DNA from 3 places in the Janthinobacterium sp. NFX145 genome. Region 3 is predicted to be linked to each of the others. Evidence: predicted binding sites of a transcription regulator. Region 3 holds the regulator's gene; each other region holds the start of a gene.

Region 1 (9,704 bases), 2.7 Mb from region 3:
CAGGACCTGTTTTACCGCCTGCATGTGATCGAGCTGGCGCTGCCGCCGCTGCGCGAGCGGCGCGGCGATCTGCAGGTATTATGTGAGGTGATCCTCGCGCGCCTGTCGCCACGCCGGACCGTGAGTCTGGCGCCGCCGGTGCTGGCGGCCCTGGCCGCGTATGCGTTTCCCGGCAATGTGCGCGAACTGGAAAACGTGCTGGAGCGGGCGCTGGCCTTTGCCGACGGCGGCGTGATCGCGCTTGACGGGCTGGCCTTGCCGACCGAGGCGGGCGGCATGCCCTTGCGGGCGGCGCCGGCACCGCCGGCCTTGCCGGAACGGCAACTGTGCCTGCCCGGCATGGCGGCGCATGGCTTGGCCCCGGCCTTGCCGCTGGACGTGTATTTGCGCCAGGCCGAGCGCGACATGATCGTGCTGGCGCTGGTGCAGGCGCGCTACCACCGGGCGCGGGCGGCGCGCCAGCTGGGCCTGAGCGTGCGCCAGTTGCGTTACCGCATGCAGAAATTGACGATACAGGAAAGCCTACTTGATGCGCGCATGGACGATAGATGAAGACGGCTGGTGCGACGGCGCGCTGCGCTACGACTCGCCATACCACGACGCGCGCCCGGACGGTGCGCAAGTCGATTTGCTGGTGATCCATAACATCAGTTTGCCGGGCGGCCACTTCGGCGGGCCGCATGTGTCGGACTTGTTTACGGGCCGGGTAGATTATAATGCCGATCCTTCTTTCGCCGACCTGCGTGGCTTGCAGGTGTCGGCGCACTTTTTTGTGCGGCGCGATGGTGCGCTGCTGCAATATGTTTCTGCTGATCAACGTGCCTGGCATGCGGGCGCTTCCACCTTCGAAGGACGCCCGCAGTGCAATGGCTATTCCATCGGTATCGAAATGGAAGGCGCGGACGATGTACCCTTCCAGCGGCGGCAATACCATGTGCTGGCGGCGTTGACGGCGGCGCTGGTGGCGCGCTACGGCTTGTCGCAGGTGCGCGGCCACGAGCATATCGCGCCGGGGAGGAAGACGGATCCGGGGCCATTTTTCGACTGGTCTTTTTACCAAGAGTGCTGGCTGGAAACCTTGCGCGGGCAGCCTGCGTTAGCGCTTACTTCGCGGGGATTGGGCTTTCCATCCATACCCTGAAAAGTCAACCGAAATCGTATATGAAAATACAAAAAATTACGCCGACGGATGCCGGAAAACTATTGCATCGCCCTTCGATGGGCACTACAATTAGTGCAGAAGTTGGACGTAAAGACTATATGTAGTGCCATCACAGACGTTTTCAGAATTATTGTCAAAGCTACCCGGATTGCTGATAAAGCACTGGAACTGGCGGTTCACCACCCTTGATCGTGTTTCGCGCCAGCCGGGCAGTGCGGTGTGGCGAGATGGATTCTGACACTGTTTTATGCATTATGAATTTACTATTTAGCAACAAATACCTGAAGAAACCCTGACCATCGGGCGTTCTATTCAACAACACACGCGGCAGCAAAACTGCAGGCTGACTTTAGCTGACAACGGGAGCTTCAATGCAATCACCACAAGATATTTCCATCCATCCAACGCCAGTATCGCCAGCGCCAGGCGCGGCCAACAGCGTGGCGAGCACGGGCGCGGCATTGGGCGACTATCGCATCATCCGCCGCAACGGCGCGGTGGTGGCATTTGAGCCTTCGAAGATCGCCATCGCCATGACCAAGGCGTTTTTGGCCGTTAACGGCGGCCAGGGTGCAGCCTCGGCACGCATCCGCGAACTGGTGGAACAGCTGACCGACGGCGTCGTCGCCGCGCTGGTGCGCCGCCATCCGGGCGGCGGCACCTTCCATATCGAAGACGTGCAAGACCAGGTGGAACTGTCGCTGATGCGTTCGGGCGAGCACGACGTGGCGCGTGCCTACGTGCTGTACCGCGCCAAGCACATGGAAGAGCGCCGCCTGCAGAAGGAAGCGCTGGGCGCTTCCGCGCAAGTGACCGCGCCCCAGCTGAACGTCACCGACAACGGCGTGCGCCGCCTGCTGGACATGCAGGAAGTGCGCGACCTGATCAACGCCGCCTGCGCCGGCCTGGAAAAGCACGTCGATGCCGACGCCATCCTGGCGGAAACGGTGAAAAACCTGTACGACGGCGTGCCCGTCGAAGAGCTGCACAAATCGGCCATCCTGGCGGCGCGCGCGCTGATGGAAAAAGACCCGGCCTACAGTCAGGTCACGGCCCGCATCCTGCTGCACACGGTGCGCAAGGAAGTGTTCGGCAAGGAAGTGCCGCAAGCGGCCGCTGCCGCCGAATACCTGACGTATTTCCCGCAATACATCGCCAAGGGTATCGCCGCCGAGCTGCTGAACCCGGTACTCGCCAGTTTCGACCTGGAGCGCCTGGCCAAAGCCATCGTGGCCGACCGCGACTTGCAGTTCGGCTACATCGGCCTGCAAACCCTGTACGACCGCTACTTCCTGCACATCCAGGACGTGCGCATCGAAATGCCGCAGGCGTTCTACATGCGCGTGGCCATGGGCCTGGCGCTGAACGAAGCGGACCGCGAAGCGCGCGCCATCGAGTTCTACAGCCTGCTGTCCTCGTTCGACTTCATGAGCTCGACCCCGACCCTGTTCAACTCGGGCACCCTGCGCTCGCAGCTGTCGTCGTGCTACCTGAGCACCGTCTCGGATGACCTGGAAGGCATCTACGACGCCATCAAGGACAACGCATTGCTGGCCAAGTTCGCCGGCGGCCTGGGCAACGACTGGACGCCAGTGCGCGCCCTGGGCGCCCACATCAAGGGCACCAACGGCAAGTCGCAAGGCGTGGTGCCGTTCCTGAAAGTGGTCAACGACACGGCCGTGGCAGTCAACCAGGGCGGCAAGCGCAAGGGCGCCGTCTGCGCCTACCTGGAAACCTGGCACATGGACATCGAGGAATTCCTCGACCTGCGCAAGAACACGGGCGACGACCGCCGCCGCACGCATGACATGAACACGGCGAACTGGATTCCCGACATGTTCATGAAGCGCGTCATGGAAAAAGGCGACTGGACCCTGTTCTCGCCATCGGACACGCCAGACCTGCACGACAAGGTCGGCAAGGCCTTTGAGCAGGCTTACCTGGGCTACGAAGCCAAGGCCGCCGCCGGCGAAATCCGCGTCTTCAAAAAGATCGCCGCGCTGGACCTGTGGCGCAAGATGCTGTCGATGCTGTTTGAAACGGGCCACCCATGGATCACGTTCAAGGATCCTTGCAACATCCGCAGCCCGCAGTCGCACGTCGGCGTCGTCCACAGCTCGAACCTGTGCACGGAAATCACGCTGAACACGGGCCCTGACGAAATCGCCGTCTGCAACCTCGGTTCCGTCAACATGCCGGCGCACATGAAGGAAGGCAAGCTCGATCACGTCAAGCTGGCCAAGACCGTGCGCACCGCCATGCGCATGCTCGACAACGTCATCGACATCAATTACTACGCCGTCGAGAAGGCGCGCAATTCGAACATGCGCCACCGTCCGGTCGGCATGGGCGTGATGGGCTTCCAGGACTGCCTGCACATGATGCGCATCCCGTTCGCCTCGGACGCCGCCGTGTCGTTCGCCGACACCTCGATGGAAGCCGTCTGCTACTACGCCTACCTGGCGTCGACGGAACTGGCCGAAGAGCGTGGCCGCTATGAATCGTATGCCGGTTCGCTGTGGGACCGCGGCATCCTGCCGCAAGACTCGGTCAAACTGCTGGCCGAAGAACGCGGCGGCTACCTGGAAGTCGATTCCTCGTCGGCCATGGACTGGACCCCGGTGCGCGAACGCATCGCCAAGTTCGGCATGCGCAACTCGAACTGCGTGGCGATCGCCCCGACGGCGACGATCTCGAACATCATCGGCGTGTCGGCCTGTATCGAGCCGACGTTCCAGAACCTGTACGTGAAATCGAACCTGTCGGGCGAATTCACCGAGATCAACGGCTACCTGGTGCGCGACCTGAAGGCGCGCGACCTGTGGGATGAAGTCATGATCTCCGACCTGAAGTACTTCGACGGCTCGCTGGTGAAGATCGACCGCATCCCGCAAGACCTGCGCGACATCTACGCCACCGCCTTTGAAGTGTCGCCAAGCTGGCTGGTGGAAGCGGCTTCGCGTCGCCAGAAGTGGATCGACCAGGCCCAGTCGCTGAACATCTACATGGCTGGCGCATCGGGCAAGAAACTCGACGAGACCTACAAGCTGGCATGGCTGCGTGGCCTGAAAACCACCTACTACCTGCGTACCATCGCCGCTACCCACATGGAGAAATCGACCTCCAAGACAGGCGCCCTGAACGCCGTGGCAGTCGATGGCGGCATGTCGGCCAGCGCCCAAAGTGCACAAACCAGCGCCCAGGCAGCCGTCGTGGCGGCAGCAGCGGTGGCCGTGGCGCCAGTGACGGCAGCGGCAGCGGACGACGCCGATGGCGAAGCCTGCTACCTGCGTCCGGGTGATGACGGTTTCGAAGAATGCGAAGCCTGCCAGTAAGATTTTAGTTGTCAGCCCAGTACTTCTGGGCTGATTCAATGTTGTCAATGTCCGCATTGTCCGATTCAACGGGCCTGTTGCGGATCGCCGGCTCGCCGGCATGGAAAGGAAGAAGAATATGTCGTTGTCATGGGATGATGAAACCACGTCGGCAGCTGTGCCGCGTTCGGCGCAGCAAGCGCCACTGGGTAATACCGAATTGAACCTGCCGGCAGGTGCCGAGCCGTCCGAAGCGAACGCCGAGCAAGTGGCGCGCCGCGTGAATGCCGACGACAAGCGCATCATCAACGGCAAGACGGACGTCAACCAGCTGGTGCCGTTCAAGTACAAATGGGCGTGGGACAAATACCTGGCCGGTTGCGCCAACCACTGGATGCCGCAGGAAGTGAACATGCAGCGCGATATCGAGCTGTGGAAAAACCCGAACGGCCTGACGGACGACGAGCGCCGCCTGGTCAAGCGCAACCTGGGCTTCTTCGTGACGGCCGACTCGCTGGCCGCCAACAACATCGTGCTGGGCACCTACCGCCACATCACGGCGCCCGAGTGCCGCCAGTACCTGCTGCGCCAGGCGTTCGAGGAAGCGATCCATACGCACGCCTACCAGTACATCGTCGAATCGCTGGGCCTGGACGAAGGCGAGATCTTCAACGCCTATAACGAAGTCAAGTCGATCCGCGACAAGGATGAATTCCTGATCCCGTTCATCAACACGCTGACCGACCCGGCGTTCGTCACCGGCACGGTGGAAAACGACCAGAAGCTGTTGAAATCCCTGATCGTGTTTGCCTGCCTGATGGAAGGCCTGTTCTTCTACGTCGGCTTCACGCAGATCCTGGCGCTGGGCCGCCAGAACAAGATGATGGGCGCGGCCGAGCAGTATCAGTACATCCTGCGCGACGAATCGATGCACTGCAACTTCGGCATCGACTTGATCAACACGATCAAGATGGAAAACCCGCAGCTGTGGACGGCCGAATTCCGCGAAGAGATTAAAGTGTTGTTCATGCAGGCCGTGGAACTGGAATACGCATACGCGGAAGACACCATGCCGCGCGGCGTGCTGGGTCTGAACGCGCCGATGTTCAAGGGCTATTTGCGCTTCATCGCCAACCGCCGCGCGCAGCAGATCGGCATCGAGCCGCTGTTCGCCCAGGAAGAAAATCCATTCCCGTGGATGAGCGAAATGATCGACATGAAGAAGGAACGCAACTTCTTCGAGACGCGCGTGACCGAGTATCAAACGGGTGGTGCGCTGAACTGGGAGTAAACCTTTTTCAGTCAACGACAAGAAGCGCCGTCATCGTGACGGCGCTTTTTTTTCGCGTGCATGGCGGCAGAAAAATGCGTCCATCATCGGGTCATGCGACGACGCTTGCGCCACGATTTTCGGCTGCCGCGAATGGCCGCATCACGAACCCAAAAAATCATTTCCGGAGACGCTGGCGGCGGCATTTGCCGCGCGATTGTGCGATAGCACGCGTATCGTGCAAAAAAGCGGGCGAAAACGTGTCGTGCCGGTTGCGCATTGACAAGGTTTTCGTGTACTTTATGAGATTGCAAATGCGAGCGTTAGAATGCGGGGTTTTTTAACCAGCGCGGTAGCGAAAAAACCTCGCAAAACAGGGATACAGATTTACACGGATATGCACAAAACCACACCGTTTTCGTCTGCCGCCGTGCCCGAATTTTTTCAGGCATGGCGGTTTTTTATTTGACGCATCGGTGTTGTGGCGAGCGCGATGCGAGGAGCGAAAAAACGCACGGCATCGAAAACGAATGACCGAATTCAGACTTTGCCACCAGCTGCGAGATAAAGCAGGGTGGCACCGACGATGGCTGAAGTGCTGCAAACGTGAGGAGTTGCAGCAGTTCAGCTGGTGCCGAATTCATTAGCGCAAACGACCGTTTGTGCCGATGAATAATTCGCCTGGCCTATCCCTGTGGTGGGTCGGACGGGTTTAAATCTTGTAGCTTAAATTTCTCATCTCAGATGAAGGAGAGACAAATGGCAACAGCCGCTAAGAAATCAGAAGTAAAGAAACCAGCCGCCAAGGCTGCTCCTGCCGCGAAGAAGCCGGCAGCCGCAGCGAAGACGGTTGCCGCTAAACCAGTCGCTAAACCAGCTGCCAAGGCCGCAGCGAAACCAGCAGCAAAACCAGCAGCAAAACCAGCCGCCAAAGCAGCAGCCAAGCCTGCGGCAAAAGTGGCTGCCAAGCCAGTAGCGAAAGCCGCAGCGAAACCAGCGGCCAAGGCAGCAGCGAAACCGGCAGCCAAGCCAGCAGCGAAAGCCGCAGCGAAACCTGCCGCCAAGGCAGCAGCCAAGCCTGCCGCGAAAAAAGCCGCAGCCAAACCGGCCGCCAAGCCAGCAGCAAAAGCCGCAGCAAAACCAGCGGCCAAAGCAGCAGCGAAGCCAGCAGCAAAAGCTGCAGCCAAGCCAGCAGTGAAAAAAGCCGCAGCGAAACCTGCAGCCAAGGCAGCAGCGAAACCGGCCGCCAAGGCAGCAGTCAAGCCAGCAGCGAAAAAAGCCGCAGCAAAACCAGCAGCCAAGCCGGCCGCCAAAGCAGCAGCCAAGCCAGCAGCTAAGCCAGCAGCAAAAGCTGCAGCCAAGCCAGCAGTGAAAAAAGCCGCAGCGAAACCTGCAGCCAAGGCAGCAGCGAAACCGGCCGCCAAAGCAGCTGCCAAGCCAGCAGCGAAAAAAGTCGTCGCCAAGCCAGCAGCAAAAGCTGCAGCGAAGCCAGCCGCAAAAGCGGCAGCCAAGCCAGCCACCAAGGTAGCAGCGAAGCCAGCCGCAAAAGCAGCAGCCAAGCCAGCCGCCAAGGTAGCAGCGAAGCCGGCAGCAAAGGCAGCAGCCAAGCCGGCAGCCAAGGCAGCAGCGAAGCCAGCAGCCAAGCCGGCAGCCAAAGCAGCAGCGAAACCTGCCGCCAAGGTTGCAGCAAAACCTGCAGCCAAGCCAGCGGCCAAGGTAGTAGCGAAGCCAGCAGCAAAAGCTGCAGCCAAGCCAGCCGCCAAGCCAGCAGCGAAAGCAGCAGCGAAACCTGCCGCCAAGCCAGCCGCAGCGCCAGTCGTGGCAGCCGCACCAGCAGCAGCGCCGGCAGCAGCTCCAGCGGCACCAGCCGCCGTGGCAGCCAAGCCAGCCGCCAAGAAGGCCGCGCCTAAAAAGGCCGCACCGAAGAAGGCAGCTCCTGTCGCCAAGCCATCGGCGCCTATCGCACCTGTAGCAAAAACCGTGTTGGCACCGGCTGCAGCCTGGCCATTCCCAACCAGCACCCGCCCATCGTAATTCCTGCGATACGGGTGCCTGGATGAGGCAACACGCCGCTGTGTGACTCAATCACACAGCGGTTTTTTTTTGGAGAATTAGTCGTGCTGATCGTTATCCTTACATTGATCGTTGATACCATCGCTACCTTGCTGGGCGGCGTGTTGCTGCTGCGCTTCTGGATGCAGGCGGTGCGCGTGCGGCCGCCCTCGTCGGTGGCGCAATTCACGTTTCAATTGTCCGACTGGCTGGTGCGCCCCCTGCGCCGCGTGGTGCCGGGCGTGGGCGGGTACGACTGGGCCAGCCTGATCGGCGCCTTCCTGATCGTTCTGCTGGCCAGCTCGGTGCTGTTTATTACCGGCGCTCCCGTCGAAGTGGTGCTGCTCAAGTCGCTGCAACGCTTCCTGCAATGGATACTGTACGGTTTCATGGCCTTGCTGATCATCGAAGCCATCTTCAGCTGGGTTAACCCGCATGCGCCGCTGGCGCCGTTTGTACGGGCCCTGAACGAGCCGCTGCTGCGTCCGATCCGCAAGGTGGTGCCGCTGGTCGGCAGCCTGGATTTATCTTTGCTGGTGGCTTTGATCCTGCTGCAGATTGCGCAAGTGCTGGTGGGGATGATTATTGTGCTGCGATGATGGTGATGTGGTGGCGTAGGTCGGGTTAGCGTAGCGTAACCCGACGTTACCCGCCATGCCAATGATGTTGTCGGATTACGCGTGGCTGCGCCCCGCTAATCCGACCTACGAGCTACATATTAATAGCGGTAAGCAAACGCCGCTTCGAACTGATCGGCGATGCTTTCAGGCGTAAACACATGGTTTTGCGCGCCCTGGGTGGCGATCTTGATGGCGCCCAGCAGGCTGGCCAGGCGGCCGCTGGTTTCCCAGCCCAGGTCGTTGGTGATGCCGAACAGCAAGCCGGCACGGTAGGCGTCGCCGCAACCGGTCGGGTCCAGCACTTCCTTGGCGGTCACGACAGGAATGTCGATGCGCTTGCCGTCCGTATAGATTTCCGATCCTTTTTCGCCACGCGTGACGATCAGCGCTTCCAGGCGGCTGGCGATGTCCGCCAGGGTCAGGCCCGTGCGTTCCATCAACATTTCCATTTCATAATCGTTGGCCGACACATACGTGGCTTTGTTGATGAAGTCGATCAGCTGTTCGCCATTGAAACGTGGCAACTGCTGGCCCGGATCGAACATGAAGGGGATGCCCAGTTCGGCCAGGTCGGCGGCGTGCTTGAGCATGCCCTGGTCGCCGTCCGGCGAAATGATGGCGACCTTGGCCGGGCCCGCATTGGCGATCGGGTTTTCATGCGCAAACGACATGGCGCCCGGGTGGAAGGCATTGATCTGGTTGTTGTCCGCGTCGGCCGTGACGAAGCACTGCGCGTTGTAGCTGTCGGCCTTGATCAGGATGTTGGCGGTGGAAATGCCCAGCTTTTGCAGGCGCTCCAGGTAGGCGGCGCTGTCTTGCCCCATGACGCCGACGATGCGCGGGTCGCCGCCCAGCATTTTCAGGCTGTAGGCGATGTTGCCCGAGCAGCCGCCGAACTCGGTGCGCATGGTAGGTACGAGGAAGGAGACGTTCACCTTGTGCAACTGGTCGGCCAGCAGGGATTCGCCGAAGCGGCCAGGGAATTGCATGATGGTGTCGGTGGCAAGCGAGCCGCAGATCAGCGATGTTTTGGTCATGATAGTGTCGGTTAAGGGTAAAAGATGGCGATATGGTAGCCAGACGCCGTGAGCTGGTCTAATGCAAAGTACAGTTTGATGGTTTGTTCCGAGCGCGGCGCAAAGCCCTTGCTCACGTCGATCGTGGCCGGCAGGTAGTCGCGCGGCGCGATCACGCGGCGCAAGACGGGCTTGTCGTTGGCGTCGTTGAGGATCAGTTCAATGCTGGGCCAGGCTTGCACGCTGCGGCTCTGGTTGCGCAGCAGCGAG
Region 2 (9,704 bases), 560 kb from region 3:
CCTTGTCCAGGCCAAAGAGCCTGGCCAGGATGACCACCGTCAGCAGCGACGTCACGGCCAGCACGACGGCCAGGATGATTTCGCGCACCGACTGGCGCCCCAGGGAATTGAAGAATTGCGGCCCGCTTTCATAGCCGACCGCGTAAATGAACAGGGCGAACAGCACCGACTTGACGCCAGGATCGATGGCGACGCCTACCTGGCTGACGAGTACCGCCACCAGCAGTGAACCGGCTACCCCGCCCAGCTGAAACGAGCCGAACTTGATCTTGCCGATGTAATAACCCGCTGCCAGGGAGAGAAACAAGGCAATTTCAGGCGACTTCTTGAATAACTCATGCAACCATTCCATGCGGACCGCCTTTCGTGTTGAAGGAATTCTTTACTACTTGTGCTCTTGCTGATTACTTATGCGTGCACCGACCCGGCCAGGGCCACGATGAGCGGCCCCAGCAGGGGCAGCACCACGTTCGAGATCGCATACGTGATCGTGTAGCCCAGCAAGGGCGTGGAGTTGCCGGCCGCGTTCTGCACGGCGGACAGGGCCGGCGTGCTGCACTGCTGCCCGGCGATGGCGCCCAGCAGCACGGGCGCTTCCAGCTTGAGGAAAAAGTGCCCCACCACCAGGGACAGCGAGGCGGGGACGACGGCGATCAACACGCCCATCAGCGGCAGCGACAGACCGTACTGGCGGATCAGATCGATCGCCTGCGGCCCCGACGCCAGGCCCACGCAGGCGATGAAGGTGGCCAGGCCGATATCTTTCATCATGTCGAGCGCGCTCGGGTGGATGCCCGGCATGCCCGGTTTTCTCGCCTGGTACCAGCCGAACACGAGGCCCGTCAGCAAAGCGCCGCCACCCGTGCCCAGCGAAAACGGGATGCCGCCCAGCTTGGCACTGAAGCCGCCGATATACACGCCCAGCACGATGCCGATGCTGGCGTAGACGATATTGCTGCGGTCGCCCGTGGGCACGCGCTTGCCGATGGCGGCCAGCGCCGTGTTCAGCTCGCGCCCTTCCGTCGTGCCGTACAGGCGCAGCACGTCGTCGCGCTGCAGTGTCAGGTCAGGCAGCGGCGGCATGCTGTGCTCGCCACGGACGACGGCCGCCACGTGCACGCCCGAAGGCAAGGCCAGCTGGCGCAAGGGCTGGCCCACCAGCGAAGCTTGTTGCAGCACCACTTCGACGGCCGAGACGGCCATGTTCAAGCCCGTCGTGTCGGCAAATTCCTCTCCCAGGATGGCTTCGGCCGCCACCAGCGCGGGACGGTGGCCGATGACCAGCACTTCGTCGTTGTTGCGCAGGCGCAGTTCCGGTTCCAAAGGCAATACCTTGCCGTGCCGGCGCACACGCGTGATGCTGGCGCGGCCCGCAAAAATATGCTGCAAGGCGTCGAGACGGCGTCCCGCGCCGCGGCTGATGCGGTAGGCGCGGCCCACCATGTCCGGCGTCGCCTGCACGCCATCGCCATCGGTCTGCGCGCCGCCCATCTTTTCCCACAACTTGTCGGCTTCCTCGCGCAGGTTGACGCGCAGCAGGAGCGGAAAAATCTGGCTGGTGGCGATGACGATGGCGATCAGGCCGAAGATATACGTGATGGAATACGCGGTGACCACGTTGGCTTGCAATTCGGCGATGCGGGCGGCCGGCAGCGCCAGCTTCGAGATGGCGTCCGTGGCTGTGCCGACGACGGCCGATTCCGTCGCCGCGCCCGCCATCATGCCGGCCGCCGTGCCCTGGTCCAGGCCGAGGAAACGCGTGGCCAGCAGCACCAGCGCCAGCACCACCACCACTTCGATCAGGCACAGCAAACCCAGGCGCAAGCCCTTGGCGTTGAGGTTGGCAAAGAACTGGGGACCGCCCGCATAGCCGAGGGCAAAGATGAACAGCATGAAGAAGACGTTCTTGACGCTGGCGTCCAGGGTGATGCCCAACTGGCCGATCAGCAGCGCGGCGATCAGGGTGCCACACACGCCGCCCAGCTGGATGGGGCCGAAGCGTATCTGCCCTACCGCATAGCCCAGCGCCAGCGCCAAAAACAGGGCCAGTTCCGGCACTTGATGCAATACCGACGTGATCGAATCGAACATGGGCAAACCTTCGAAAAGATAACGGATGGTTACAAGGGGACAGAGCGTTCGGCGGCTGGCGGCGGCTGGCTTTCGAACGGGCGCACGGGTCCCGCACGACACCTGCGGTAAACGCTTGTGCTGGGAGAGTCTTGCAAAATGTTGCAACGTGGAATTATGTTCGGTGAAAATTTTATAAGTGTCAACAGGTGTTCTGTTGAACTCGTCTTGCGTTTTATCAAACATCGTGCGCACGATTGAAGCGTCTGTTTGACACTGATCAATAAAACCATTAGTAATGTTTTGGACGATACCAAAGCGCCTGGCGCGCCAGCGGCGTTGCCTCCGGCAAACGGAAATAAGGCAGCCATGGATGGGGCAACAGCACTTCCAGGCTGGCCAGCAGGGTTGGGAATTAATCCAGATCAATAAAACCGCAAATACAAAATAAATCTTGCGTGCTGCTCTGGACGGCATGCGCGCCCCTCGCCTACGCTGTTTTTTTATTTGAAAAACAAGAGGAACCCATGCAGACAGCGCGCTTGAATATTATTGGAATGGATCACGAAGGCTGCGCCGACAGGCTGACGGGGGCGCTCGAAGCCGTCACGGGCGTGGCCACCGTGTGCGTCTCGCTGGCGCGCCACGGCGCAACGGTGCAATTCGACGAACGTCTGGCCACGCAGGAACGCCTGCTGGCCGCCGTCAACGACGCCGGCTTCATGGGCGAAGCCTCCAACGCAGAGCAACTGCCGTCGTGCAGCGGCGCCTGCGGCCACTGCCGCCACTGAACGCAGCCAACTCCCCCGCTCAGCCTTCCCGCGCGCCCCGGTCGCGCAAATGCGCCAGCACGCGGCGCGGTCCCAGCGCCTGCAAGTCGAACGGCGGCAATTCGATGGCGTCGAGCGTATTCTTGAACAACAAGCCCAGTTCCGTGTCGCCTTCCAGGCTCAAACGGCGGCTGAAGAACAGGGTATCCGGATCTTCCTGGCGCCGCGCCAGCAGCATCAGATCATGCACGCTGGCGGCGATGCACAGGTCCGGCACATCGACATAGCGCTCGGCCACGAACACCGTGCCCTGCCACTCGAAATCGAAGGCGATGCCCGCGTCCAGCAGGCGCAAGCGCAGGCTGCGCCCTTCCAGGCTGCGCCGCACATCGTCGGGCAATTGCGGCGCCAGCAGGCGGTTCAAGCCTTGCACGAACAGCCAGGAGGCGGGATACGGCGGCAGCTTGGACAGCAATTCGGCCAGCGGTTCGGGCAGACGGTATGACGCGGCGGGCTTGCTCATGGGTGGCTTGGCCGGGACGGGCAATCTTTCCAGTTGATCTTGCATGGTGCTTCCTTTCAATGCGTTCAATGGGCGGCGTGCTGTTCCATGCCGGGCTGGCCGTGCCAGTAACCGTCACAGGCGCCGGCCGGCTGGCAGGCCGCCAGCTGGGCCTGGGCGCCGATGCCGCTGACCTGGCCGCGGCGGGCGCGGTCAAAGATGGCGATCACCTGTTCCGTGTGCATGGCCTGCGGGCTGATACGCGCCACCGCCACGCCCATGTCGCGCATGGCGTCGAGTTCACGCACCAGGTTGTAGACCAGTGCCGACTGCGTCTGCGTGCCGTTCAACACGAGGAACGGCACTTCGTCGCGCGTGCGCAGCAGCAGGCCGTCCGGTTCTTCCAGGCAGCTGTAGCCGCAATCGTCCTTCGGCAGGTTGCGGTTGCGCGCCGTGAAGCAGCGCGCGGAAAACGCCAGAGGCATGCGACCGTAGGCGAACACTTCCGTCTCCAGCCCTTCCGGTTTCTGGCGCTGCATCTCGGCCAGCGCCGTCTGTCCCATTTCCAGCGGCATCACCCAGCGCCGCGCACCGAGGCGCGCCAGCAACTGCAAGCTGGGGCCATTGAACAGGTTCAAATGGGGACCGGCGACGAAGGGCGTACCCTTTTCCATGCAATGCACGGCGCCCATGTCGTTGGCCTCGACGCCGTAGCGGCCATTGCCCGTGATGCGGCGCAGGGTCGCCAGTTCCGCGCCCGCCTCGATCAGCGCCTGCGTCGACAGCACCACTTCCTTGCCGGCGGCGGCCAGCATGTCGGCGATATCGAGCCAGTCGGCCAGGCGCACTTCATGCCGGCGCGAACACACGGTTTCACCCAGGTAGACGATATCGACGGCCGTGCCGGCGATCTGCTGGTAAAACTCGAAAACGGTGGCGCGCGGCCAGTAGTACAGCAAGGGGCCCAAAGAAAGCTTCAGCATGTTCATCCTTTATTTCCAAGATCTATGGTAAGCGCCGAGGGTGTGCTGCTGGCCCTCGGCCAGCTTGTCCATGGCCGCCATCCAGCCCGGCTTGACGGCGTAGCGCGCATTGCCTTCGCGGCAGGCGTCGATCGCTTCGCGCCACACGCGCGTCACCTGGGCCACGTAGGCGGGGCTGCGCTGGCGTCCTTCGATTTTCACGGCGCGCACGCCCATGGCGATCAGCTGCGGCAGCAGCGCCAGCGTGTTCAGGCTGGCCGGCTCCTCGATGGCGTAATACTCTTCGTCGTTGACTTCGAAACGCCCCTTGCACAGGGTGGGATAGCTGGCGTTTTCGCCCGGTGCATAGCGGTCGATCAGCACGCCGTTCAGGCGCGATTCGAGGCCGTTCGGCGTTTCCAGCCAGCGCACGGATTTCGCCGGCGAGCACACGCCGTGCGTGTTCGGCGCCTCGCCCGTCGCATACGACGACAGCGCGCAGCGCCCTTCGACCATCACGCACAGGCTGCCGAAACCGAAGACTTCGATCTCGACTTCCGTCTTGCTGATCAACTGTTCCACCTGCGCCATCGACAACACGCGCGGCAGCACGGCGCGGGCGATGCCAAAGTGCTCATGGTAAAAATTGATGGCTTCGTAGTTGGTGGCCGAGCCTTGCACGGACAGGTGCAAACGCAGCTGCGGGTGGTGCTGGGCCGCATACGCCATCAGGCCCGGATCGGCCACGATCATGGCGTCGATGCCGGCTTGCGCGGCGCGGTCGATGGCGCTGCGCCACACGGCCCAGTTGTGCGGCTGCGGATAGGTATTCAGCGCCAGCAGCACCTTGCGTCCATATTGATGGGCGTAGCGCACGCCCTCGGCGATGGCCTTCTCGTCGAAATTAAGGCCGGCGAAATTGCGCGCATTGGTGGCGTCGCGAAAACCCAGGTAGACCGTGTCGGCGCCATTGTCGATGGCCGCTTTCAGGGCAGGCAGGCTGCCGGCGGGGCAGACCAGTTCCAGCGGTCCGGCCACGCGGGTGGCGGTGGTTGAATCAAGCATCATGATATTCACAGTCCTGTATCGGCTCAGGGTGCAGACTATAGCCCCGCCCATGCCGCCCAGTCCTTGACGCAGGTGAAGGAATGCATGCATGGCTGGCGCGCGTTCAACTTGCTTGACCTGGCTGTAAAATGCCCCATTTTTCACCCTCGTCGATTGACCGCCATGACCCGCAAACCGCTGCTGATTTTCCTGCTTACCTTGTTCCTCACCGCGCTGCAAGTGCAGTGGGCCGGCCCGGCCGATGGCTATGACGCAGGGACCATCTCCGTGCTGTCGCCGGAAGTGCTGGGCGCGTATCCGGGCGTGCTGCTGCTGTTCCTGCTGGCCGTGTTCGCGCGCCGCCAACTGCCGCTGCTGCGTCAGGCCGCCATCTGCACGGGCCTGCTGGCCGTCTACTGGCTGCTGGCGAACTACGTCACGTTCGACGCACGCGTGGCCAGCTGGAGCACCTACTCGCCGCTGGAAATCTGGGCGCATGTGCTGCCCGCCTCCGTCGCCAGCATCGCCGCCTGCGGCGTCGCATTCTTTTGCGCGAGCTGGCTGATCCTGCGCGAAACGCGCTGGAACAAAACCGGCTGAGGTGGTTTTTTCACCTGCATCAAGGATTCGTCACGCAACTGCACGCACCCTTTGACGCCACTATATTTAGTGATTAATCTCCATAAAAACACCGCATGTTGTGTTTATTGGAGGTTTCATGACGACAAATGCAGTTTCCCCCACACGCGGCCAGGTCGATGTCGCCGCGTCCATCAATGAATACCTGGACCGGCGCGACTGGCGTGTCAACGCCAACGCCAACCAGGGCTACTCGCTGGGCGGCCTGATACTCAACGTGTCGGGCAAGGTCATCGCCAACTACTGGCTGGACCAGGTGTATCCGCCGGAAGTGGGCGCGGCGCACCGCGAAGCGGCGCTGCACATCCACGACCTCGACATGCTGGCCGGCTATTGCGCCGGCTGGTCGCTGCGCACCTTGCTGCACGAAGGCTTGAATGGCGTGCCGGGCAAGATCGAATCGGGCCCGCCGAAGCACATGTCGAGCGCCATCGGCCAGATCGTCAACTTCCTCGGCACCCTGCAAAACGAGTGGGCCGGCGCGCAGGCGTTCAGCTCCTTCGACACCTACATGGCGCCCTACATCCGCAAGGACAGCCTGCGCTACGAAGACGTGCGCCAGTACATGCAGGAGCTGATCTTCAACCTCAACGTGCCATCACGCTGGGGCACGCAAACGCCGTTCACCAACCTCACGTTCGACTGGGTCTGCCCGGACGACTTGCGCGAGCAGATTCCCGTCATCGCCGGCCAAGAGATGGACTTCAGCTATGGCGAGCTGCAGGCCGAGATGGACATGATCAACCGCGCCTACATCGAGATCATGATGGCGGGCGACGCCAAGGGCCGGGTCTTCACCTTCCCCATCCCCACCTACAACATCACCGAGGATTTCGACTGGCATAGCGAAAACGCGGAACGCCTGTTCGAAATGACGGCCCGCTACGGCCTGCCCTACTTCCAGAACTTCATCAATTCGGAACTCAAGCCGAACATGATACGTTCCATGTGCTGCCGCTTGCAGCTGGACTTGCGCGAACTGCTCAAAAGGGGCAATGGCCTGTTCGGTTCCGCCGAGCAGACCGGTTCCCTGGGCGTGGTGACGATCAACTGCGCGCGCCTGGGCCACCTGTGGCGCGGCGACGAAGCGGCGCTGATGGCCGACCTGGACCGCCTGCTGGAGCTGGGCAAGACCAGTCTGGAAATCAAGCGCCGCACCATCGAGGAACTGATGCAGCAAGGCCTGTTCCCGTACACGAAACGCTACCTGGGCACCCTGCGCAATCACTTCTCCACCTTGGGCGTGAACGGCATCAACGAGATGATCCGCAATTTCAGCGGCGACGCTTACGACATCACGTCCGCCGAGGGCCATGCGCTGGCGATACGCCTGCTCGACCACGTGCGCGCCCGCATGGTGCAATTCCAGGAAGAGACGGGCCATATGTACAACCTGGAAGCGACGCCGGCCGAAGGCACGACGTACCGCTTCGCCCGCGAAGACCGCAAGCGCTATCCCGCCATCCTGCAGGCGGGAACAAGCGACAATCCGTATTACACGAATTCGTCGCAGCTGCCCGTGGGTCACACGGACGATCCGTTCGAGGCGCTGGAATTGCAGGACGCGCTGCAACGCAAGTACACGGGCGGCACGGTGCTGCACCTGTACATGACGGAAGCGCTGTCGGATGCGAACGCCTGCCGCGAGCTGGTCAAACGCGCGCTGAGCCGCTTCTCGCTGCCCTACATCACCGTCACGCCCACGTTTTCCATCTGCCCGCGCCACGGCTACCTGGCCGGCAAACATGAATTCTGTCCCACCTGCGACGCGGAACTGATCGCCCGCAAGCAGTCCGATCTCGCTCACCCACTCAAGGAAACGCCATGAACGCACGTCCCGACTTCACTCCCGCCATCACCCTGCTCGACACGGAACGCCAGCGCTGCGAAATCTGGACGCGCGTGATGGGCTACCACCGCCCCGTCGCCTCGTTCAACATCGGCAAGCAGGGCGAATTCCACGAGCGCCAGTATTTTACGGAAGCGAGCGCCAAGGTTGGCCAGCCCGCCTGCCATGGCTGAGTTGAAAGTGGGCGGCCTGACACCCTTTTCCGCCACCGACTACCCGGGCAAGCTGGCGGCCGTGGTGTTCGTGCAGGGCTGCCCCTGGCGTTGCGGCTATTGCCACAATCCGCATTTGCAGGCGCGCACGCCGGAAGGCGCCATGCCCTGGCAGGACGTCCTGACCTGGCTGCGCCGCCGCGTGGGCCTGGTCGACGCCGTCGTCTTCAGCGGCGGCGAAGCGTGCATGGACCCGGCGCTGGCGCGCGCCATGCAGGACGCCAGGGAACTGGGGTTCGGCATCGGCCTGCACACGGCCTGCATCTATCCGCAGCGCCTGCAGGAAGTGCTGCCCCTGGTCGATTGGGTCGGCTTCGACATCAAGGCGCCGTTTGCCGATTATCGTCATGTGACCCGCGTGGCCGGCAGCGGCGACCCGGCGCGCACCTGCCTGGACGCCATCCTCGCCAGCGGCGTGGCCTACGAATGCCGCACCACCACCCACCCGGACCTGCTGCCGGACGAGCAGTTGCTGGCCCTGGCCACCACCCTGGCCGCAAAAGGCGTCGACAACTACGTGCTGCAGCAGTTCCGCGCCGAAGGCTGCGCGGACGCGGCGCTGTCCGGCCGCCCCTTGCACGGCTATCCGGCGGCGACGACTGTGGCGCAAATCGGCGCCATGTTTCCGCGATTTACATTCCGTAATCATGGCGGTTGATCCTGCAGCCACATAATTGCTGAAAGCCTCACAAAATTCCCCGTTCTGCAACGCTGAAACGTCTTGCGTACTGTAATGTATCAACTGTGCCGCGCACGCTGCGCGGCCCGACAGATTCCTCACTCCGCATTACAGATAAGCGTCATCCATGAACGATTTCACCGCAGTCAGCCCAGGCATCCCTTCCACCCACGCCGACATCCTGTACGGCCCGCCGCGACCGGATCTGCTGCGCGAGGAAGTGCTGGCCGACCTGCTGGAAGCGACGGCCCGTCGCTGCCCGGAACAGATCGCCCTGATCGACGGCGCGCGCCGCATCACGTATGCGCAACTCGATGCGCGGGCGGGCCTGGCCGCATCGCGCCTGGTGGCGGCCGGCGTCAAGCCCGGCGACATCGTGGGACTGTGGCTGCCGCGCGGCGCCCATCTGCTGCTGATGCAGGCGGCCATTGCCAAGGCGGGCGCCGCCTGGCTGCCCGTCGATGAAGACACGCCCGTCGAACGCCTGCAGGTGTGCCTTGATGACGCGAATGGCTTTGGTGTCGTCAGCTGCGCGCAGTTCGCGCCGCGCCTGGCCGATGCCGGACTTGGGCGTCCCGTGTGGACGGCGGAAAGCCTGCTGGCCCCCGCCACGCCGGGCGAACTGCTGCCCGCGCGCGCCACCGTGCTGCCCGAACACCCGGCCTACGTGATCTATACGTCCGGCTCCACGGGCAAACCCAAGGGCATATTGATCAATCAGCGCAGCATCTGCCACTTCCTGCGCAGCGAAAACGCCGTGCTGGAAGTGACGCAAGCCGACACCGTCTACCAGGGCTTTTCCGTCGCCTTCGACATGTCGTTCGAGGAAATCTGGATCGCCTACCTGGTGGGCGCCACCCTGTGGCTGGGTCCCAAGGAGATTTCGGGCGACCCGGAAGCCTTGCCGCGCGCGCTGGCCGACAACAAGGTCACCGTTCTGCACGCCGTGCCGACCTTGCTGGCCCTGTTCGCCG
Region 3 (9,704 bases):
CCACGGCGGCCCGCCAGCCATGTCGAGGCGCCAGATATTGCCCTGCAAATCGCCCACATACAGATAAGCCAGCGCGCCATCGCTGCCGGGCACCACGGCGGGCGGGCCCAGCGCGTGGGGGACGGCGTCGGTGCCCGCATCAGTGTCATGGCCGCCACCGCCACCGCTGGCCACAGGCACCTTGAGGCGGAAGTAATTACTTCCCAACGTCCATGGCGTGCCGGGCGCCTTGTCCAGCGCCAGCAGGAAGATGGCGGCCGCCGCAGCGGGCGCCGTCGTGTCCTTGCCGTCGTTGACATCGTTGTTGTAGCCGCTGGCGACGATGGCAAAGTCGCGGTAGGCCGGCGCGCCCTCCTTGCCGCCCATGTTGATGCGGGCAAACGCGGGCGGCGCGCGCACGTTACCCATCAGCCCGTCGTCGCGGTCCGTAAACTCCCACAGCGCCCCGTCTTGCGCGAAGCGGGCCGGATCGGTGATGTCGAGCGCAAACACACCCTGCGCCCCGCCGCCCATGCCGGACACCAGCACCGTCTTCCAGCGCCCCAGCGCCAGCACTTCCGCCGTGGCTGCAGCGCCGTCGAGCAGCGGTCCGGGGCTGTAGTGAGTGCTCGCAGCGGCTGGAGCAAGGTGCAGCAACGCCTGCGGCAGATAGGCAAACAATTCGCTGCCCGTGCGCGCATCGAAGGCGTGCAGCAAACCGTCGTTGGCGCCAAGGTAGAGCATTTTGCGCCGCTGCAGCAGCGCCTGGCGGTGCAAGCCATAGCCGGCGCCCGGCATGCCCAGTCCGGGCGCGCCCACGTACAGCAAATTGCCGTAGGGTGCCGCCCCCAGACTGCCTGACCTGCGCCGCAGAAATCCGCCCGGCTGGCCCACCTCGTGCGTGCGCTGGCCCAGCAGGTACGCCAGGCGCGCTTCCCCTCGCCCATCGCCGCCGTCGAATGCGCCGCGCTGTTCCGCATCGAGCCGCTTCCAGGCCAGCGGCATCAGGGCGCCCTTGGCGTCGAGCGTATAGACGGGACGCAAGGACGCGGGCGTGCCATCCGGCACGGGCTTCTCTTGTCCGCCAGCGGTCCACGATGACTTACCGGGAAGCAGTGCCCCATCGGCGCCCACGGCAAACGCGGTGCGCGACAAGCTCATGCCGCCATCGGCCAGGCGCATCTGCGACTGGAACCAGTATGCCTCTTCCGTCCCGCTGGCCAGCGCCATCAGGGCCGGTCCAGCAAGCGTCGCCGGCAAGGTAGCCTTGTCGGCGGCCGCAAAAGCCGCGCGCAGTCCCGCGATCAGGGCGACCGGATCGCTGCCGGGCAGGTAATGGGCGGGCCAGCGGCCGTCCAGGCTCCATTCATCGAACGCGCTGCCCGTTGCGCTCATGAAGGGATTCGCGTCGCCGTTCGCATCGAGAAAACCGCCATATTTGGCCGTCAGCAGCAAGGGTGTGGTGACGGGAGTGGCGGCAGATTCGCCCGCCGGATCGCCCTGGCGCAAGTCGCCCGCATAGTGCTCGACCTTGGCAAGGCCGTCGCTCTTGCCAGGACGCAGGGCCTGCACGTGCGACCAGTAGGCAAGGCCTGCCGCATGGTAGCTTGCGCCGCCCGCTCCGTCGGCCAGCCATTCCAGCGCCGCCAGTTCGGGCCGTGGCGCGGGATTGCCTTGCGCGCCGCCGCTTTCCAGGCTGCCCACCGCATGTGTCCAGGCCATCGCATTGAACGGGGGCGGCGCAAAGCCATCGGCGGCGCGGGCGCGGTCGCCGCTTGATGCGGGAGTGTGCGGGGCATTGCCTGGCACGTAACGGTCGTCCGCCATGCCCGCATCGCCGAGACTGACGACGACATGGCGCTGGCAACTGGCCGTTTGCGGGTCGCTCCACGCAATCACGACCAGCAAGCCGTCGTCGATGGCGGGCGGGGCCGTGGCAGGTGGCACGACGGCGCTTGCTTGCCGCCCCTGCAGGTAACGCAGCGATTCGTACAGCAATTCGGCCAGTGGCGCCGCCCTGGCGTACGTGCCGGGATGCCCGGCATTGCCGCGGCCCAGGCCATTGATGTAAGCGGTCACCCCGCCGCCAGGGCCGGAGCTCTGGAACACATACACACCGGTGGCGGGATTCCATTCGGCACCGGCATTGTCTTGCGGCATAAAGTCGGGCGCCGTCCAGCGCTGCGTGCCCACGTGAGCCAATGGCGCGCGCAGCACGCCGCCATACACGGGGCCGGCGCCGGAGCTCACGCCGTTCAAATGGCCAAACACGCCCACGCGCACCCTGCCGCCATGGCGCTGCACGGCGCCCACGGGCTTGTAGTTCTTGCCGTACGCGAGGCATAAATCGTCGCGCAGCGGTCCTTCTTCCGCGTCGCAGACGCGCACGCGCGCGAGGAACACGCCGTGCGTGGCAGCAACGCCGGGCGCGTCGCAATTGCCGCCCGAAGGCAAGCTGGCGTCGCCGAACAGCAGGCGGTTACGGCAGGAAACGATGGCCAGTTGCGCCAGCGCAAACGGTGTCGCCGCCGCCACGCCTGTCTGCAGAACCTTGCGCGGAAAAAAGACGGGGTGGGCAAAGAAGTCGATGGGACCATCCGCATCGGGCAGCCAGGCGCGCTGCAGCACCGTCTTGCGCACTTCGTCGATGACGCGGTCGCCACCCGTCAGCGCATAGCGGACGAGGTCGAGCATGCTGGTGCTGGCCCAGTTGAGAAAGTTGCCGCTAAAACTGTCGCCGCCGCAGCCGTGCAGCGCATCGGCCGGTTTCAGCACGGAGAAGTAAGCGGTCGCTACGCGCAAGTCCGGCAGCATGGCGCCGTCCTTGCTGCGGTAAGGATAGCTGTAGCACATGCGCGCATGGAAGTACCCTGCGTACTCGCGCTGCGGTGCATACTCGCCGCCATGCGCGGCAGCGGCCGCCGCATGCGTGAAGGACAGGTTGAGCAGCAGGTTCGGCGGCACCCTGGCGCCGTACAAACCTGCGTCGGCCCGTGCCAGCGCCACAGGAGGTACGGCCGCGGCAAGGGCGCCGCCGCAAGCCAGGAAAATCCAGCAGAGCAGCAGCCAGGCAAACGACAAAGCCCTCATGGCCCCGCTCCCGCCGCTTGCTTGCGGTAATAACTTTGCAGCACGACTTGCGTGCTTTCCTGCGCGCCAAAACCGATGGCCGTGATGCGGTATACATAGCTTTCCGTCGCCAGGCCGCCAGCGACTGCCGTGGCCTGCGCGCCGGGCGGATGAAACGGCAGCAGTTCGATCAGGTAGCGGGGCCGGCGCGACGGCAGGAAGCCCTGCCCCGTCTGCATGACGGCGCCCGTAAACTGGCCATACGGCACCGTGCGGCTACCCGCTTCGGCGCCATCGAGGTCCGTACTTAACCAGAGCGCCGGTGCGTCCGGCGCGGCGGGCAGGCACAGGCCCAGTGCCCCTCCCTCGCCGCAGCCGTCCGCGAACCCGGCCGCGCTGCCTGGCGCGAAGAGGCTGCTGCGCCCAGGCGTGCCGGGCAAGCCTTCGATATCGTTCTGCGCATCCATCAATGCTTCCTCCGCCGCCTGAAACGCGACCTGCCGGTCGCGCTCGCCCCGTGCCGCCTTTTCGCCCTGCAAGGCCATCTGCGCCGCCGATATGCCCAGCAGCAAGATGATCACCAGCAGGCACAGCACATACACGAGCGTGGCGCCACCGCGGCGCGCACGAGATGCGCAACAAGGTAGGCAACGGCGGACGCCCGCGCCGGCCATCGCGTCGCCCGCCTAGGCCGGTCCGTTGCGCAGCATGATGCTCGTCTGCACCAGTTGCCGCAGCCGCGAGCGCGTCGCGGCAGGCAGGGACGCGCGCGCGATGCGCACGCCCGTGTCGCCGGCGCCGTGCGCCTCGGCATACGCCTTGCCGAACAGGTCGAACTGCGCCGGCCCCAGTTCCGCCATCTTGTCCGCCTGGCCCGGCTCGCCATGCAACAACAAGGCCACGCGCACGCTGGCCACGCGCTTCCAGTGCGTGCGACGGTGAAAATCGCGCTGGCGCGCGGCCGCATCCGCCCCCTCCAGCACCAGCGCCGCATCGTCGGCGTCAAGCGCGCTGGCATTGACATAGCGGTTCGCCACGCCGTCGGGCGGCGTATCCGTGTCGAGGCCATACAGCACCTGGAAAGCGTCGACGCCACGGATGATGGCGTCCGCGCCCCAGCCGTTCGCGCCCCGGTATTTGCAGCGCAGCTCGCCATCGCCATCGGCGCCTTGCGCTACATAGAAAATGCTCCAGCCCCGCTGCGCCTGCGTTTGCGCGGCGCCCACGCCAAAGCCCGCGCAGTTGAGCACGGAGCCGTCGCCGCCCTCTTCCTTGCCGGCGCCGTAATAGCGCAGGGCCAGCACGTCGCTGCCATGCAGGGCGCCGGGCAAAGCGCCACTGATGCCTTCGCTGTTCTTGCCCAGGCTGCGCGCGTCGAGCCCGGCGACGTTGGCGCTGTCGAAATCGGCATGGGCGACGGGCGCGGCGCTGCTGTCCCAGTTCACATACGCTGTCTGGCGCACGGTGCGGGCGATGGTGTCGAGCGCATAGCGGCCGTTGTCGTCGAGGCGCGCGCTGGCGGACTGGTCGCCATAACTGCCGCTGGCCGCCAACAGCACGCTACTGGCGGCCAGCATCAGCAGCGCGCCCAGCGACAGGGACACCAGCAATTCGACCAGGCTCATGCCACGATGCCAGTGCAGGACAGTGTTCATGCGCCGCCTCCGCCCAGCTGGAATGCCAGCCTGGGCAGCGACTCGCCTGCCGCATTCTCGGCGGGTGAGCCATCGGGCAAGCGGCCGCGCCAGCCCAACTTGATGACGATGGGTGCGCCCTTGCCGCCGCTGCAGGCCCACTGCAAGCCTTGGGCGGCGGCATCCCACGCGGAAGTGTCACGGCAAATGCGCAGGCGCGCGCCGGGCAAGGCCGCATGCAGCCGCTGCTGCCATTCGGCGATATCGAATTGCGCCAGTTCGGCCGCGCTGCAGGCGGCAACGCCGAGGCAGTCGGGCGCGCCGCCGCCCGCTTCCGCGCCGTCCGCCGCCGTGTATGCCACGTTCAGGTAGGGATTGCCCGTATCCGGGCCATGCATGAGCACGCTGTTCGCGCGCATGCGTTCGGCCATGCCGGCGGCCAGTTGCACGCCCGCCGACAACAACGCCGACTCATGGCGCGCGCGCAGGGAGTTCAGTTGCAAAATGCTGGCACCGAGCAGGCCCAGCGCCAACAGCAGCAGCGACACCAGCACCTCGACGAGGCTGCTGCCACCCGCAGGAAACATAGTGCGACCGCCCTTGCCCATGCGCTACTCCCTTCCGCAGACAGAGTCGCAGGAACAGGCGGCCCAGCTACAAGATAGGCGTGCGCAAAAAGCCGGGTCTGCGCTAGCGCAAACAGCACGGCGATAAGGTGAGAAGAACAGCGTTGGTGTTGATCAGGCCGCTTGCCAGGCCAACCTGGGCGTGGTGAGCAAGAAGGCGAGCAAGAAGCCGAAGGTCAGGGCTTGCGCGCCTGCCCCACTTCGGCAATCGCATCCTGGAACTCGGCCAGGTCTTCGAAGTTCTTGTAGACGGAGGCGAAGCGGATGTAGGCGATCTTGTCCAGGCGCTTCAATTCCTGCATGACGAGTTCGCCGATATAGCCGGAATCGACTTCGCGCAAGCCGCTGGTGAGCAGTTTTTCCTGGATGGACGCGATGGCCGTATCCACGGAGGCGGCCGCGACGGGACGCTTGCGCAAGGCCAGCATCAAACTGCCGCGCAACTTATCCGCAGCGAACTCCGTCCGGCTGCCATTCTTTTTGACGACCGCCGGCATGATAAGTTCAATGCGCTCGTAAGTCGTAAAACGCTTGTCGCATTTGCCGCAGCGGCGGCGGCGCCGAATGGCATCCCCTTCCTCCGATACACGCGTATCGAGAACCTGGGTGTCGCCGTGCTGGCAAAATGGACATTTCATGGGCTGGCTACAACTTTATAGTAATAATTACGGGAAATCGCCGCTCTTGTGCAAAGGGCGCCCGAATCACTCCGGGCGCCCTTGGGCACGAAGGAATGTGTCATACAGAATCTTACTCCGTATGACACATTCTGGACAAATAATTATGCAGCGTACACAGGGTGCGCGTCGGCCAGCACTTTCACGGCCGCTTTCACGCGCTCGATGGTGGCGGCGTCATGCGGATTGTCCAGCACATCGGCGATCAGGTTGCCCACTTCTTCCGCTTGCGCTTCCTTGAAACCGCGCGTCGTCATCGCCGGGCTGCCCAGGCGGATGCCCGAGGTGACGAATGGTTTTTGCGGGTCGTTCGGGATGCCGTTCTTGTTGCAGGTGATGTGCGCGGAACCGAGGATGGCTTCGGCTTCCTTGCCCGTCAGGTTCTTGGCGCGCAGGTCGACCAGCATGACGTGCGATTCGGTGCCGCCGGAAACAATGCGCAGGCCGCGCTTGATCAGGGTTTTCGCCAGCACGTCGGCGTTCTTGATCACTTGCTTCTGGTATTCGACGAATTCAGGGCTCAGCGCTTCCTTGAAGGCAACAGCCTTGCCGGCGATCACGTGCATCAGCGGGCCGCCCTGGATGCCAGGGAAGATGGCCGAGTTGATGGCTTTTTCGTGTTCGGCCTTCATCAGGATGATGCCGCCGCGCGGGCCGCGCAACGATTTGTGCGTGGTCGAAGTGACGAAGTCGGCGAACGGCACCGGGTTCGGGTACAGGCCGGCGGCGATCAGGCCGGCGTAGTGGGCCATGTCAACCATGAAATAGGCGCCAACTTCCTTGGCGATCTTGCCGAAGCGTTCGAAGTCGATCTTTTTCGAGAATGCCGACGCGCCGGCGATGATCAGTTTTGGCTTGCGTTCGCGGGCCAGGCGTTCCATCGCCTCGTAGTCAATGTCTTCTTCCGCCGTCAAACCGTAGGAGACGACGTCAAACCATTTACCGGACATGTTCAGCGGCATGCCGTGGGTCAAGTGACCGCCTTCGGCCAGCGACATACCCATGATCAGGTCGCCTGGTTTCAACATGGCGAAGAACACGCCCTGGTTCGCCTGCGAGCCGGAGTTCGGCTGCACGTTCGCGCATTCGGCGCCGAACAGCTGTTTCACGCGGTCGATGGCCAGTTGCTCGGCCACGTCGACGTATTCGCAGCCACCGTAGTAGCGCTTGCCTGGGTAGCCTTCGGCGTATTTATTCGTCAGCTGCGAGCCTTGCGCTTCCATTACGGCTGGCGACGTGTAGTTCTCCGACGCGATCAGTTCGATGTGGTCGTGCTGGCGCGTATTCTCTTTTTGAATGACGGCGAACAATTCAGGATCGACGTTGGCGAGGTTGTGATCTTTTGCAAACATGTAAAAACTCCAAGTATGAGGGTGCTTGTACTGGCAGGTTGGATCGAATGAGGGGAGCCGGCGTTAAGTGAATAACAACATTGGACAGGCAGCCTCTTCGTGCTTTTCCATAGTGGCTACCCAGGCGAACGGCTGATGAAAAATCTCACGTTTCCCGGTGGATGCCCACCTTTCGCCGGTTTGCCGATCGCCATTCATGGAGATCGCCCGACTTTTCGCCAGTCACGTGAGACGTAATGGAAGCCAAATTGTAAGTTAAGTGCCCAAATTGAGCAAGGAATGCAACCGTGCGGCTATAATCGCCGCGCGCCACCCCAGCCAGGGTGCGGCCACAAGCTGCCCCTGGGCATGGCTGCGGCTTTTAAGCTGGACTTAAACCTGGCCATGGCATGTAAGCGTATGTTACGAAGCTTGCCATTGCACACGCCGGATTTACAATGCTGCGGTGCAACTTATATGCAGCTTTTGCATGGCTTTCCAGCAAGCGCCCACAGTCACAAGAAGAAAAATCGCGTAAAATGTTGCTCAATCTCACTACTGGCGCAATAAACATGCCTTCAGTCTTTACCTGGAACGTACGTGTCTACTATGAAGACACCGACGCCGGCGGCATCGTCTATTACGCTAACTACCTGAAATTCTTCGAACGCGCGCGTACCGAATGGCTGCGCGCCATCGACGTGGGCCAGCAGGAATTGCTGGAGCAGCACGATGCAATGTTCGTTGTCAAAAGCGTCAACGCCGACTATCATGCGCCAGCCAGGCTCGATGACACGGTAAGATTAACCTTAAGTATAGAAAAAATGGGGCGCGCCTCCATCGTTTTCCTGCAACAAGCCTGGTGCGGCGACCGCCTGCTCAACACGGCCCGCGTCAAGATCGGCTGCGTCGATTCGGCACTGCGCCCGCGCGCCGTGCCTGATGCAGTCGCGGCCCGCATGCGCGCCGCCTGAGCCCTACCCGCCACCCCCGGACAATTCACCCAACAGACTGCCAGCCAATGAACGTTACACAAGATCTTTCTTTCCTCGCGCTCATCTCCAATGCCCATTTGATCGTGCAACTGATCATGGCCCTGCTGCTGCTGATTTCCCTGACCAGCTGGACCTACATTTTCCGCAAGATGTTTGCCGTGCGCCAGGCGCGCAAGCAAACCATCGAATTCGAACGCAGCTTCTGGGCCGGCGGCAACCTGCATGCGCTGCACCAGAACGCCAGCGGCAACCGCGACCAGAGCGGCGCGCTGGCCCGCATCTTCGACGCCGGCATGGGCGAATTCATCAAGGGCAAGGCTTCCTACGGTTCGCGTGAAGCGCTGGACGTGGGCGCCGTGCTCGACGGCGCACGCCGCGCCATGCGCGCCGCCTTCCAGCGTGAAATGGACGTGCTCGAATCGCACCTGGCCTTCCTCGCTTCCGTCGGCTCCGTCTCGCCCTACATCGGCCTGCTCGGTACCGTCTGGGGCATCATGAACGCCTTCCGCGGCCTGGCCAACGTGCAGCAAGCCACCCTGGCAGCCGTCGCGCCCGGCATTGCCGAAGCGCTGATCGCCACCGCCATCGGCCTGTTCGCCGCGATTCCCGCCGTCGTCGCCTACAACCGTTTTTCGCATGACATCGACCGCCTGGCGATCCGCTTCGAGAGCTTCGTCGAGGAATTCTCCAACATCTTGCAGCGCCAGTCGCGCTAAGAGGGAGCAGCGTCCATGGGTTCCTCATTCAATAGCGGCGGCATGCGCGGCGGCCGTGGCCGCAAGTTCAAGTCCGAGATCAACGTCGTGCCGTACATCGACGTGATGCTGGTGCTGCTGATCATTTTCATGGTGATGCCGTCGTCGAACAATCCCAGCGTGGTGAACTTGCCCAACGCGGAAAAGTCGGCCAAACCGCCTGATGACTATATTCAGATCGTGCTGAAGCCGAATGGTTCGCTGTCGATCGGCGTCATCGGCAAAGAACAGCTGTCGCCGGAAACGGAACCGAACCGCGACGCCCTGCTGCGCAAGCTGCGCGGTTTGCATGAAAGCAATCCCGACTATCCCGTGATGATCGCGGGCGACAAGGAAAGCAAGTACGACGATGTGATCCAGCTCATTTCGGAAGCGAAAAAGATGGGCATTACCAGAGTCGGCCTGGCCACCAAGTAAACGCAGCACCCTGTTTCCAGACTTGACCGTTTTTAGATAGACTAGACTTTGCAGAACAAACAAATCGACCATGTACTCGGCAAGCCCTACAGCGTGCCGCGCGAACGCAGCCGCTGGCCCTCGCTGGGCCTGGCGCTGGCGATGCACCTTGGGCTGCTGTTTTTCCTGTGGGTGGGCGTACACTGGCAAAATACGGAACCTGTCGCCGTCGAAGCGGAAGT

What was found. Region 3 encodes NrdR, which represses ribonucleotide reductase genes. Its sites were predicted from a motif close to CACNANATNTNGTG; they were not measured.
Region 1: the regulator NrdR is predicted to act here: its motif matches at 1,255-1,268, upstream of ACPJXG_RS03630 (ribonucleoside-diphosphate reductase subunit alpha).
Region 2: the regulator NrdR is predicted to act here: its motif matches at 6,010-6,023, upstream of ACPJXG_RS17955 (ribonucleoside triphosphate reductase).

Annotation. Positions count from the first base shown of each region.
Region 1 is NZ_CP187360.1:826,104-835,807, forward strand. It holds gene ACPJXG_RS03620 (sigma 54-interacting transcriptional regulator) at 1-552, shown strand, start outside; gene ampD (1,6-anhydro-N-acetylmuramyl-L-alanine amidase AmpD) at 530-1,141, shown strand; gene ACPJXG_RS03630 (ribonucleoside-diphosphate reductase subunit alpha) at 1,534-4,497, shown strand; gene ACPJXG_RS03635 (ribonucleotide-diphosphate reductase subunit beta) at 4,616-5,767, shown strand; gene ACPJXG_RS03640 (hypothetical protein) at 6,487-7,146, opposite strand; gene ACPJXG_RS03645 (hypothetical protein) at 7,080-7,610, opposite strand; gene ACPJXG_RS03650 (YggT family protein) at 7,864-8,397, shown strand; gene ACPJXG_RS03655 (carbohydrate kinase family protein) at 8,517-9,455, opposite strand; gene ACPJXG_RS03660 (DUF3426 domain-containing protein) at 9,467-9,704, opposite strand, start outside.
Region 2 is NZ_CP187360.1:4,017,456-4,027,159, forward strand. It holds gene aspT (aspartate-alanine antiporter) at 1-352, opposite strand, end outside; gene aspT (aspartate-alanine antiporter) at 409-2,091, opposite strand; gene ACPJXG_RS17930 (heavy-metal-associated domain-containing protein) at 2,598-2,861, shown strand; gene ubiT (ubiquinone anaerobic biosynthesis accessory factor UbiT) at 2,881-3,408, opposite strand; gene ubiV (ubiquinone anaerobic biosynthesis protein UbiV) at 3,429-4,325, opposite strand; gene ubiU (ubiquinone anaerobic biosynthesis protein UbiU) at 4,335-5,372, opposite strand; gene ACPJXG_RS17950 (hypothetical protein) at 5,535-5,951, shown strand; gene ACPJXG_RS17955 (ribonucleoside triphosphate reductase) at 6,070-7,818, shown strand; gene nrdD (anaerobic ribonucleoside-triphosphate reductase) at 7,815-8,012, shown strand; gene ACPJXG_RS17965 (anaerobic ribonucleoside-triphosphate reductase activating protein) at 8,005-8,709, shown strand; gene ACPJXG_RS17970 (Pls/PosA family non-ribosomal peptide synthetase) at 8,858-9,704, shown strand, end outside.
Region 3 is NZ_CP187360.1:4,581,593-4,591,296, forward strand. It holds gene ACPJXG_RS20440 (pilus assembly protein) at 1-3,069, opposite strand, end outside; gene ACPJXG_RS20445 (pilus assembly PilX family protein) at 3,066-3,650, opposite strand; gene ACPJXG_RS20450 (PilW family protein) at 3,735-4,703, opposite strand; gene pilV (type IV pilus modification protein PilV) at 4,700-5,269, opposite strand; gene nrdR (transcriptional regulator NrdR) at 5,485-5,946, opposite strand; gene glyA (serine hydroxymethyltransferase) at 6,090-7,337, opposite strand; ZMP/ZTP riboswitch at 7,449-7,573, opposite strand; gene ybgC (tol-pal system-associated acyl-CoA thioesterase) at 7,889-8,290, shown strand; gene tolQ (protein TolQ) at 8,338-9,027, shown strand; gene ACPJXG_RS20480 (ExbD/TolR family protein) at 9,043-9,483, shown strand; gene tolA (cell envelope integrity protein TolA) at 9,532-9,704, shown strand, end outside.